Linked DNA regions of Simiduia agarivorans SA1 = DSM 21679. The protein of the gene in region 2 interacts with the protein of the main gene of each other region in a pairwise test. Links are inferred from orthologs where the notes say so. Each region holds a gene or a part of one and is shown on either strand. Other genes may lie near its edges. The genes, in order: ftsL and ftsB.

Region 1 (5,207 bases), 2.8 Mb from region 2 along the record:
GCTGGCGCAAACCCATCGTCGGCATTGATGACTGCCACGCCCTCTGCTGACAAACCGTCGTAGATTGCCGATTTGGTGTCCGCCACACCGGCAACACTGCCAAATCCTTCCACATGCACCGGCATCACGTTGTTCACTACCGATACACTCGGCTGGGCCTGCCACGCCAGCGGCGCAATTTCGCCGGGCCCGCTGGCGCCCATCTCAATAACGGCGAAACGGTGTGCGGGTGTCAGCGAAAACAAGGTCAAGGACACCCCGATATGGTTGTTGAGATTGCCCTGCGTGAACAATACGGCATCGGCGCCAAAGGCCGCCTGACCAATGGCTGCCAGCATCTGTTTAACTGTGGTTTTACCGGCGCTACCGGTAATCGCCACAACCGGCCCCTGAAAGTGCTCGCGCTGGATTCTGGCAAATTGCCAGAGTGCTTCGGTGGTATTGGCAACCTGCCAGGTGGGCACCGGCAAGGGGGCATGTTGTTTTGCCCATGCTTGACTCACCACCAGTGACTGCGCACCCGCCGCCACAGCCGCCTCAACAAAGGTATGACCATCAAAGTTTTCGCCCACGATGGCGACAAAACAATCACCGGGTTTGAGTGTACGACTGTCAATGCACACGCGATCGACGCTCGCGTCAGCGGCGGAAAGCGAGCCGCCAAAACGGGCTTGCATGGCGTGCAGCGAAACGGCAGTAATCATGCAGCACCCCCGACGCGAAGCGCGAGCGCCTTGCGCGCCTCTTCCTGATCTGAAAACGGCAGCTTGCGGGTACCTATAATCTGGTAGTCTTCGTGGCCCTTACCTGCCACCAACACCCAGTCACCGGCTTGCGCTTGCGCCACCGCAGTCGCGATCGCGGCCTTGCGATCCACCTGCTGGATAACACGGTCAGGTTCGTTAAAGCCGGCCATTACATCCTGAATAATGAGCTCGGGGTTTTCGGTGCGAGGATTATCGCTGGTAACAACGCATTGATCCGCCATGGCTTCTGCTATGCGCGCCATGTCCGCGCGCTTGCCTTTGTCGCGATCACCGCCGCAGCCAAATACACACCAGAGTTTGCCCGCACAATGGGCGCGGGCTGCAGCCAGCAGCGCCCGCAAGGCATCGGGCGTATGGGCGTAATCGACCACCACCTGCACCGACTGGTCAGCCCCCAACAACTCCATCCGGCCACACACCGGGCGCAAGGTAGGAACCGCCGCCAACACCTCTTGCAGGCTGTAGCCTTCGGCGCAAGCCGTAGCGACAACGGCCAATAAATTATGCAAATTAAATTCACCCACCAATTGGCTACGCAACTCGCCGGCGCCCCATGGCGTGTCAACACGCGCCTGTAGCCCACGGGTTTCGTATCGGATTTCGCTGGCGCGTACCTGAGCATCCGGTGCAAGGCCATAGGTAATCACCGTCAACCCCGGCAAGGCAGAAGACATTTCGCGACCAAAGGTATCGTCGATGTTGATAATGCCGCGCTTGATTCCCAGCTGAGAAAACAGTGCACGCTTGGCGGCACCGTAAGCCTCCATGGTCTGATGAAAGTCCAGGTGATCGCGGGTGAGATTGGTAAATACCGCGGTCTGTACAGGTACAGCAGCCACTCTGTTTTGGGCCAGCGCATGAGAGGATATTTCGACTGCCAAATGGCGTGCATGCTGGTTGCGCAAATCGCGCAGGATACGTTGAAATGACACTGCATCCGGCGTGGTCATGCCGGTATCCCGCAAAGGCTTACCTATCAGCCCATAACCCATCGTGCCCATGACCGCCGCGCGCTCACCCAGCGCGTGATACAAACGCGCTAACAACTGTGTGCAGGTGGTTTTTCCATTGGTCCCGGTCACACCGATAGTGTGCAACTCCTGACCGGGCAAGCCGTAAAAGCGGGCAGCGATTTCACTGGCCTTGGCACTCAAGGCGTCAATCACTACCGCGTTTTCCGGCAGCGCTGCGGGCAGGTCATCCGCCTGCTCCACCAGCACCGCAACGGCCCCGGCCTGTAACACCTGATCCAGATAACGAATCCCGTGCTCACGGGTACCCTGCATGGCCAGAAACACATAACCGCTGTTCACTTCACGGCTATCCAGCGTCACACCAGTAACAGATATTTCCGCCAGGGACGGTGCCAATGCGCATTCAGGCAGCAAATGTTTGAGCGCTACAGACGGAGTTGTCATCAGTGTCTGCCTCCCCGTGCCACTTGCTGTGTCATCACCGGCGGCACCTGAAGCGTGCGCAAGGCACTGTCTGCCACCCGTGCAAACACAGGTGCCGCCACGTCGCCGCCAAAATACTTACCCGCACCCGGCTCATCAATCACCACGACAACGACCAGACGCGGATCATCCGCAGGCGCCATGCCGGCAAACAATGAACGGTAGCGGCTGGCCTCATAACCATTGGGTCCGACTTTATGGGCGGTGCCGGTTTTGCCGGCGACAGGGTAAGTTTCCAGATTGGCACGCACAGCCGTACCGCCCGGCTGAACCACGGTTTTCAACATGTCGACCAGCTGCCCGGTATAACGCGGCTCTACAACGCGCTCGCCGTCCTGCAGTGCGTCCAGACGCAGAATGCTCACGGGCTTTTTCACACCGCCCGCAGCGATGGTCGTGTAGGCCTGGGCTAATTGCAGAGCGGTCACAGTAAGACCGTATCCAAAGGCGTAGTTCGCCTGAACAATCGGTTGCCAACGCGTGTAATTAGGCAGCTGGCCCGCACTTTCACCCGGGAAGCCCGAATCGGTCACCTGACCAAAACCCAGCCGCGCATACATATTGCGGATCATTTCAGGCTGCAGCTTGAGCGCAACCTTGGTCAATCCAACCTGGCTCGATTTGGTAATGATTTTGGTCACATCGATGGTGCCGTAATTGACCGGATCGAGCAGCGTTTTCTTGCCCACACGAATGTAGCCCGGCGACGTCTCAATGGTGGTATGCGGAGACACCGTACCCGCTTCCAACGCCGTCATGATAGTAATCGGTTTAACCGTTGAGCCCGGCTCAAACTGATCGGTGATGGCGCGGTTGCGCAATGCCGCCGGGGTGAGGTTGGTGCGATCATTCGGGTTGTAGCTGGGCTGATTTGCCATCGCCAGTACTTCACCGGTACCCACATCCATCACCACAATTGAACCTGCTTTGGCCTGGTGTGCCTGCACCGCCGCTTTCAGCTCGCGATAGGCCAGGTACTGCAAACGCAGATCGATGGATAAGGCCAGATCTTTACCCGACTCGGCCGACTTCAACAGCGCCACTTCCTTGATATTGCGGCCCTTCAGATCGCGTAACACCTGTTTCGAACCTGCGTGCCCTTCCAGCCAGGCATCGTAGGCCAGCTCGATACCTTCCTGCCCCCGCTCATCCACATTGGTAAAGCCCACCAGGTGCGAGGTAACTTCTGCTGCCGGGTAATAGCGACGGTATTCCTGTTCAGCACTGACACCGGGAATATCCAACTCCAACACTTTGTTGGCGTCCTGGGGTGGCAGGTGTCGCTTGAGGTAGATAAATTCACGCGTCGCATTGGCTGCCAGGCGCTGACGCAATTGAGACGGCTTAATGGCCAGCGCTTTGGCCAATTGATCAACCGACTGATCGGGCACTAATTTTGGGTTGGCCCACAAAGAGAGAACCGGCGTGCTGACCGCCAAGGGCTCGCCATTGCGATCGGTAATCACGCCGCGGTAGGCGGCGATGCGCTCTTCGCGCAGAGTGCGGGCTTCACCCTGGTTCTGCAGGAATTCAAAACCTTTCTCTTCACCCGGCAATACCTGAACGCGAGCGAGATGAGCCAGCAGCAATCCGGCCAGCAGCAGCAGCACCAACACCACAAACACCAAACGCCAGCGCGCCAGTTGGTGATTCGCCTGCGGCCGTTTCATGGCGTCACCATAACAATATCGCTCGGCTCGGGCAGACGCATACCGAGTTTTTTATGCGCCAGATTTTCCACCCGACTGTAGGCCGCCCAGGTGCTTTGCTCCAGCAAGTACTGACCGCGCTGGATTTCCAGTTCCTGCGCTTCGCGTCGCAGGGATTCAAGCTCAAAAAACGACAGACGCGCCTGGTGAGTGGCACCCACTACCAGTAACGCGGACGCAGTCACGGCCAACCACAGCGCTACTACCACTGCAATTAACAGGCCTTTCGGCTGCGTTGTATTTGCCATTGGATTTGACACCCAATTGCCCCTTTTGTCGTTGTTAGCTCAAATGATCAGACCAACAGTCTGACCCACAGGCCTCAGCCCAGTTTTTCTGCGCAGCGCATAACCGCACTGCGTGAGCGCTGATTTTCATCGAGCTCACGGGCACTGGCCTTCACCGCCTTACCCAGACTCTTCAGCGTCTTCGTTATCTGACTTTCCATCACCGGCAACCCTTTGGGCAGCTGCGGTCCGCGCTCTTTATCACGGATAAATCGTTTGACCAGGCGATCCTCAAGCGAATGAAAACTGATCACCACCAACCGGCCACCCGGCTTGAGCACCTTGAGAGCAGCCTCCAGAACAACTTCCAGATCACCCAACTCGTTATTGATAAATATGCGGATCGCCTGAAAGGCCCGCGTTGCAGGGTGCTTACCTTTTTCCCACGCAGGATTCGCCTCACTCACAATTTTTGCCAGGCGTGCGGTTGTGGTGATAGGTTCAATGTCGCGCTCGCGCACAATGGCCGACGCCATGCGTTTGGCAAAGCGCTCCTCACCAAACTCTTTCAATACAAACGCAATGTCCTCCGCCTCAGCCACTGCCAACCATTGCGCAGCACTCTGACCACTGGTGGTGTCCATGCGCATATCCAGCGGGCCATCCTGCATAAACGAAAAACCCCGTTCAGCCTGATCTAACTGTGGCGACGACACCCCCAGATCCAACAAAACACCATCAACGGAAGCCGGCTCAAACCATTCGCCGATCTGGGCAAAACTGCCATGACGGACCGAAAACCGGCTGTTTGCGGCAGCCAGTGCTTCGGCCGAGGCAATGGCTTGGGGGTCTTTATCAACCCCTATCAATCGCCCATCGCCTGCGAGTCTCGTCAACACCAGACGACTATGGCCACCGCGGCCAAAAGTGCCATCCACATAGATACCCGAGGGATCGGTGATCAGAGCGTCCACCGCCTCATTGAGCAGTACTGTGTAGTGTTCTTGCGCAACCATGGCCGCCCCTTATAAAGACAGCGACTGCATT
Region 2 (5,518 bases):
TGGAAAGTTCTTTGTAATCAACGCCATAGCGAAACGCGATGGAGTACAGCGTCTCGCCTTTCTGGACCCGATGGGTCTTAGCGCCAACACGGGTCTGCGCCTGTGTTCGTTCATAGACCGGGGCTCCGCCACCAGGTCCTGCACATGAAATCAGGGCAGACAGCAAAACCAAAAGGAGGCCAACTTGGCCAATGCGCCGGCTGTCATAAAACCGCAACAAACCCCTTTCGATCCAGGCTTTCATGACCCTCGCTTATTCGTTTTCGTAATTAATATGAAAAACTTATTATAAAGAAGTCTAAAATAACGGACTGTTTTTGTGAGTTAGTCATCATTTTTCAGCGGGTTCCGGACCAGACCCCTGTGCCAACTTAGCCGCCAGCCATTCGATGCCAAACACCAGCGTGATACCTACCAGCATAGCAAGTACACAGGCCGGCCATTGAGAGTCCAAGCCGGTCGCCTGCTCATAGACTGCAGGCAACACGTTGTTCTGGATAAACGGTACTTCCTCACCCCGACTGTTGATGCGCGTTTGGACAACTTCCTTCCAGGGCCAGATCACACTCAGCGAACCGAACAGAAACCCTGTCAGCAATGCCAGGGTTTTGGCCCGGAATCGGCGCAACAGCCAGCCCAGGAAATGGGAAAAGCTGAGCAAGCCTACGATACAACCCGCCAGAAAATAGCTGAGCATCACCAGGTCGGGCGTTTTCAACGCATGCAAAAACAAGGGGTAAGCGCCGATCAACAACAAAATAAAGCTGCCGGATATGCCGGGCAGAATCATCGCGCAAATGGCCAGCGCGCCGGCAAAAAACAACATCCAGTCGTAAGGCGGGAAGTCGGTAGGGCGGACAATACTGATCAACCAGGCAATCAATAACCCGGCCACAAGCGCGACCCACTCGCCTGAACCGCGGGTCTCCAGCTGCCGGAACATGTACAACGCCGACGCGAGAATAAGACCAAAAAATAATGACCAGACCAGCAAGGGATAGGTTTGCAGACAATAACTGATCAACCCGGCAAAACTGAACAGGCTGGTGACGATGCCAGCCACCACAGCCAATAAAAAATTGCCGTTAATCGCCAGCCAGGCAGCCCCCGGTCCTTCGCGCAATAAAAGCTTTACGGTAGCCGGCCGAATACTGCGCAGGCTGTTCAGGAAATCATCGTAGATGCCGGTCACAAACGCCACCGTACCGCCAGAAACACCGGGCACTACGTCGGCGGCCCCCATGGCCATGCCCTTCAGGTACACGGGGAGATAACGCTTGATTGGATGAGTCATAAATAATCTGTCGTCAGCGGGTAGTACCCGACAATAGGGGAACAAACTTGACCGGCTCAATGACCCGGGTAACGAATTTATCGCTATCGCCGTCGCGCATAACGAGTTGTAACTCCTGCTGCTCGCCACCCACCGGAATCACCAGCACGCCGTTGGGCGCTAACTGCTGCTTCAGGCTTTCAGGCACAGAACGGGGCGCGGCGGCACTGAGAATTGCATCATAGGGGCCCTGCTCCGGCCAGCCAAAACCACCGTCCGCGTGGCGCAGCAAAACGTTGCGCAAGCCCAATAGCTTAATGCGCTCACGGGCTTTCTCCTGCAGCGGACGTATGCGTTCCACCGAATACAGGCTCTTGACCAATTGCGCAAGAATCACAGTTTGATAGCCAGAACCCGTGCCTATTTCAAGCACCCTGTCGAGTTTGGCCGCAGCACCCACAAGAAGTTCCGTCATGCGCGCAACAATGTAGGGCTGAGATAGCGTCTGCCCATACCCGATTGGTAGGGAACTGTCTTCATAGGCCCGGTGTGAAAGCGCTTCATCGAGAAAAATATGGCGCGGGGTGTTGCGAATCACATCGAGCACCTGCTCGTTGCTGACCCCTTGCTCTTGCAAGCGCGAAATCAGGCGCTCGCGGGTGCGCTGGGAGGTCATGCCAACCCCTTGCAGTAACAACGTATTCAAGCAAGTTTCTCCGAACCTGTCTCAGGCGGAGGTCCCGCCACATGATGTTTGCCGTGAACTATATCACACTGATCCGATGTCTAAATCCGGCGTTTTCAATTGCGCCAGCTCTCTGAGTAACGCGGTCGCGAACTGCCCAGGGGGTAAGCCGAATTGCAACAACAAATCGTCCCCGTCCCAATGCCATTGCAGGTCCCGCGGTTGCAGGATTAATGCCCTCCGTTCCTGGCTCAAGCCTGCATGTTCGAGGCCCTGAAGCCAGGTCTGCCAAGGGGCCAATGCCTGCATTTCCAGCGCACAGACAGACTCAGGAGCAGGATTTCGCCCCCGCCCCCACAGCGGCCCCGTTAATTCCGTCTCCCCGGGCAAAAAATCGCACCAGTTACCCGCCTGCACGCGCGCGGCCAACACCTGATTAAACAACCAGCTGCGGGCGGCAGATAGCACCATGGCCTCCTGGGTGTTTTTCCTGCCGCGCTTGGCCAACACCGTTTCTACGCGCTGCAGATTGTCGGCATCGCGGCCAAAACGTTGCTCGCCAAAATAATTGGGGACACCCAGGCGGGCAATCTGACTGAGGCGCTGCTCTATATCCTGTCGATGGGAGGCACAATCCCGCAGCCGGATTTCAAACGTATTACCGGCATGTTCTCCCCTACGCAACTTGCGTGTGTGGCGAACGCTTTGCAGCCAGTGAATGGTATCGCTGTTGAGTGCAGCCCAATCCGGTGCGTCGCCCTTGGGCAGGTACACACTGAACCACTGGCGGGTAACAGCCCGCCGGTCTTTCATACCACAGTAGCCTACATCGCGCGGACTCACGCCACACAGCCGCGCCAGCTGTTTAGCCACCCAGGGCGTATTGTCGTCACGCTTCAGTATTTCCACCAGCCAGTGCTCGCCCTGCCCCGCAGGCTCCAACCCCAACTGCTCTACTACCACGAAGTCTTCACACGCCTGCCGGAAACCCGCAACGGCGGCGGGACGGCCATAAGCAAAGGGAAAATCGAGCGAAAAATTCATGCGTTTACCGCTTCCAGCAAGACCACTGCGTAGCAGGCAATACCTTCTTTACGACCGGTAAAACCCAGTTTTTCAGTGGTAGTGGCCTTCACATTGACCTGCTGAGGCGTGGCTGATAAATCCTCAGCGATATTTGCCACCATCCGCTCTATGTGAGGCGCCATTTTCGGCGCCTGAGCCACAATAGTCAGATCCGCATTGCCAAGACGAAAACCCGCGTGACGGACTTTCGCAAACACCATGCGCAACAGCGCACGACTGTCGGCATTCTTGTATTGCGCATCGGTATCCGGGAAATGCTTGCCGATATCACCCAATGCACAGGCACCCAAAAGCGCATCGCACAACGCATGTAACAGCACATCGCCATCGCTGTGTGCAATCAGCCCCTGCTCGTGGGGAATCACTACACCACCCATGACAATTTTTTCACCCGGGCCAAAGGCATGCACATCGTAGCCGTGTCCGATTCTCATTAGCTCTCCTCCTGGGCACGCAAGATCAGTGCGGCCAGCGCTAAATCCTGGGGCTGGGTAATCTTGATATTGCCAGGCGCGCCGGGCACGACCGCAACGGTATGACCCGCCCACTCCATGGCACTGGCTTCATCCGTCACCGGGACGCCTTCGGTCAAGGCTGCATCCAGCGCCTGGGTCAGGGTAAATAAGGGAAACATCTGGGGGGTTTGTGCCGCCCATAAATGTGATCGATCGACCGTACGACCGATGGTGGATTGCTCAACCCATTTCAAGGTATCGGCAACCGGCACGGCGAGAATGCCGCCCTCGGTTTCCGAAGCCACTTTTTCGCAAAAGCTGTGCAACAGGGAAACGGTCAGGCAAGGTCTCGCCGCATCGTGCACCAACACCCAATCGTGGGACGCCGCGCGTTTGGCCAGGTAACGCAGGCCGGCCAGCACGGAATCCGCGCGCTCACGACCACCGACAATCGGTTGCACCCGGGGGTCCCGTGCCACAGCCAGGCTGCCGAATCGTTCATCTTCCGGGCCCAGCGCCACTATCACACCGGCCAGTTGTGGCGTTTGCAACAACACATTGAGCGTATGCTCGAGCACTGGCTGACCATTGAGTGACAGATATTGTTTCGGGGTTTCGGATTGCATGCGCGAGCCCGTGCCCGCAGCGGGAACCAACACCCAGATTTTTGGTGTATTCACGGTTTGGCTGGCCGGTTTTTGGGTTCCACCATCATGTAGAAGGTTTCTCCGTCTTTGATCATGCCCATTTCCTGACGCGCTCGTTCCTCGACACTATCCAACCCGGTTTTCAGTTCTTCCACCTCGACTGCCAGCACCCGATTGCGTTCACGCAATTTGTCATTTTCAATCTGCTGACGTTCAATCTCCTGCTCCAGCCGGTTGATGTGCGCATAGCTGCCTTCGCCGACCCACAGCCGGTACTGTAAGCCTGCCAGCAACATCAGCAGTAGCGGTAACATCCATTTCATAGCGGGTTCGCGGTTGGTATTTTGTCTAGCTTAAACGAAAAACGGGCAGCAAGCTGCCCGTTCTGATTCATCGCCTGTAACTAGGCTTTGAATTCCGCACGCCCACGGTAAGGAGCAACGGTGTTACCCAGTTCAGCCTCAATGCGCAGCAAACGGTTGTATTTGGCCACGCGGTCAGAGCGACACAGAGAGCCGGTTTTAATCTGGCCCGCTGCAGTTGCCACCGCCAGGTCGGCAATGGTGGTATCTTCGGTTTCGCCGGAACGGTGAGAAATAACCGCCGTGTAGCCTGCATCCTGAGCCATTTTAATGGCGTCCAGTGTTTCAGACAGCGAACCGATCTGATTGAATTTAATCAGAATGGAGTTAGCGATTTTCTTTTCGATACCTTCGCGCAGGATTTTGGTGTTGGTCACAAACAGGTCATCACCGACCAATTGGACTTTTTCACCCGCTTTGTTGGTCAGATCTGCCCAACCGTCCCAATCGCTTTCGTCCATACCGTCTTCGATCGACAGAATCGGGTACTTGTTGGCAAGACCGGTGAGGTAGTCTGCGAACTCGGGTGCTGTGAACACCTTACCTTCACCCGCCAGATCGTATTTGCCATCTTTATAGAATTCAGAGGACGCACAATCCAGCGCCAGGGTCATGTCTTCACCCAGCTTATAACCGGCCTTTTCAACGGCTTCGGCAATCACCTGCAGCGCCGCTTCGTTGGATGGCAGATTGGGGGCAAAGCCACCTTCATCACCCACAGCGGTATTTAAGCCGCGCTCGGACAGGACTTTTTTCAGCGCATGGAACACTTCAGCACCCTGGCGCAAGGCTTCGGCAAACGAAGTAGCTTTCACCGGCTGAACCATAAATTCCTGAATATCCACATTGTTGTCGGCGTGCTCACCGCCATTCAGAATGTTCATCATCGGCACGGGCATGGTGTATTTGCCCGGCGTGCCATTCACATCGGCAATGTGCGCATACAATGGAACGCCTTTGGCCTGGGCCGCAGCTTTGGCGGCAGCCAGTGACACGGCCAGAATGGCATT

Evidence for each region.
Region 1: the proteins of ftsB (region 2) and ftsL interact in binary tests that used the Escherichia coli proteins (3 or more experiments, as listed by UniProt). The link is inferred for Simiduia agarivorans SA1 = DSM 21679 from one-to-one orthologs.

Annotation. Positions count from the first base shown.
Region 1 is NC_018868.3:3,914,550-3,919,756, reverse strand. Bases 2,537-5,207 are described here. They hold ftsL (cell division protein FtsL), read right to left. Parts: upstream 4,182-5,207; coding sequence 3,891-4,181; downstream 2,537-3,890. Other genes in these bases: mraZ (division/cell wall cluster transcriptional repressor MraZ), read right to left, coding at 5,186-5,207; rsmH (16S rRNA (cytosine(1402)-N(4))-methyltransferase RsmH), read right to left, coding at 4,256-5,176; M5M_RS17470 (peptidoglycan D,D-transpeptidase FtsI family protein), read right to left, coding at 2,537-3,894. Outside these bases: M5M_RS17480 (UDP-N-acetylmuramoyl-tripeptide--D-alanyl-D-alanine ligase), read right to left, coding at 1-704; M5M_RS17475 (UDP-N-acetylmuramoyl-L-alanyl-D-glutamate--2,6-diaminopimelate ligase), read right to left, coding at 701-2,185; more of M5M_RS17470, read right to left, coding at 2,185-2,536. UniProt on the Escherichia coli protein: Essential cell division protein. May link together the upstream cell division proteins, which are predominantly cytoplasmic, with the downstream cell division proteins, which are predominantly periplasmic.
Region 2 is NC_018868.3:1,092,055-1,097,572, forward strand. What follows is about bases 2,823-5,518. They hold ftsB (cell division protein FtsB), read right to left. Parts: upstream 4,470-5,518; coding sequence 4,176-4,469; downstream 2,823-4,175. Other genes in these bases: truD (tRNA pseudouridine(13) synthase TruD), read right to left, coding at 2,823-3,002; ispF (2-C-methyl-D-erythritol 2,4-cyclodiphosphate synthase), read right to left, coding at 2,999-3,478; ispD (2-C-methyl-D-erythritol 4-phosphate cytidylyltransferase), read right to left, coding at 3,478-4,179; eno (phosphopyruvate hydratase), read right to left, coding at 4,550-5,518. Outside these bases: M5M_RS04920 (peptidoglycan DD-metalloendopeptidase family protein), read right to left, coding at 1-244; M5M_RS04925 (polyprenyl-phosphate transporter), read right to left, coding at 332-1,294; M5M_RS04930 (protein-L-isoaspartate(D-aspartate) O-methyltransferase), read right to left, coding at 1,308-1,949; more of truD, read right to left, coding at 2,043-2,822. UniProt on the Escherichia coli protein: Essential cell division protein. May link together the upstream cell division proteins, which are predominantly cytoplasmic, with the downstream cell division proteins, which are predominantly periplasmic.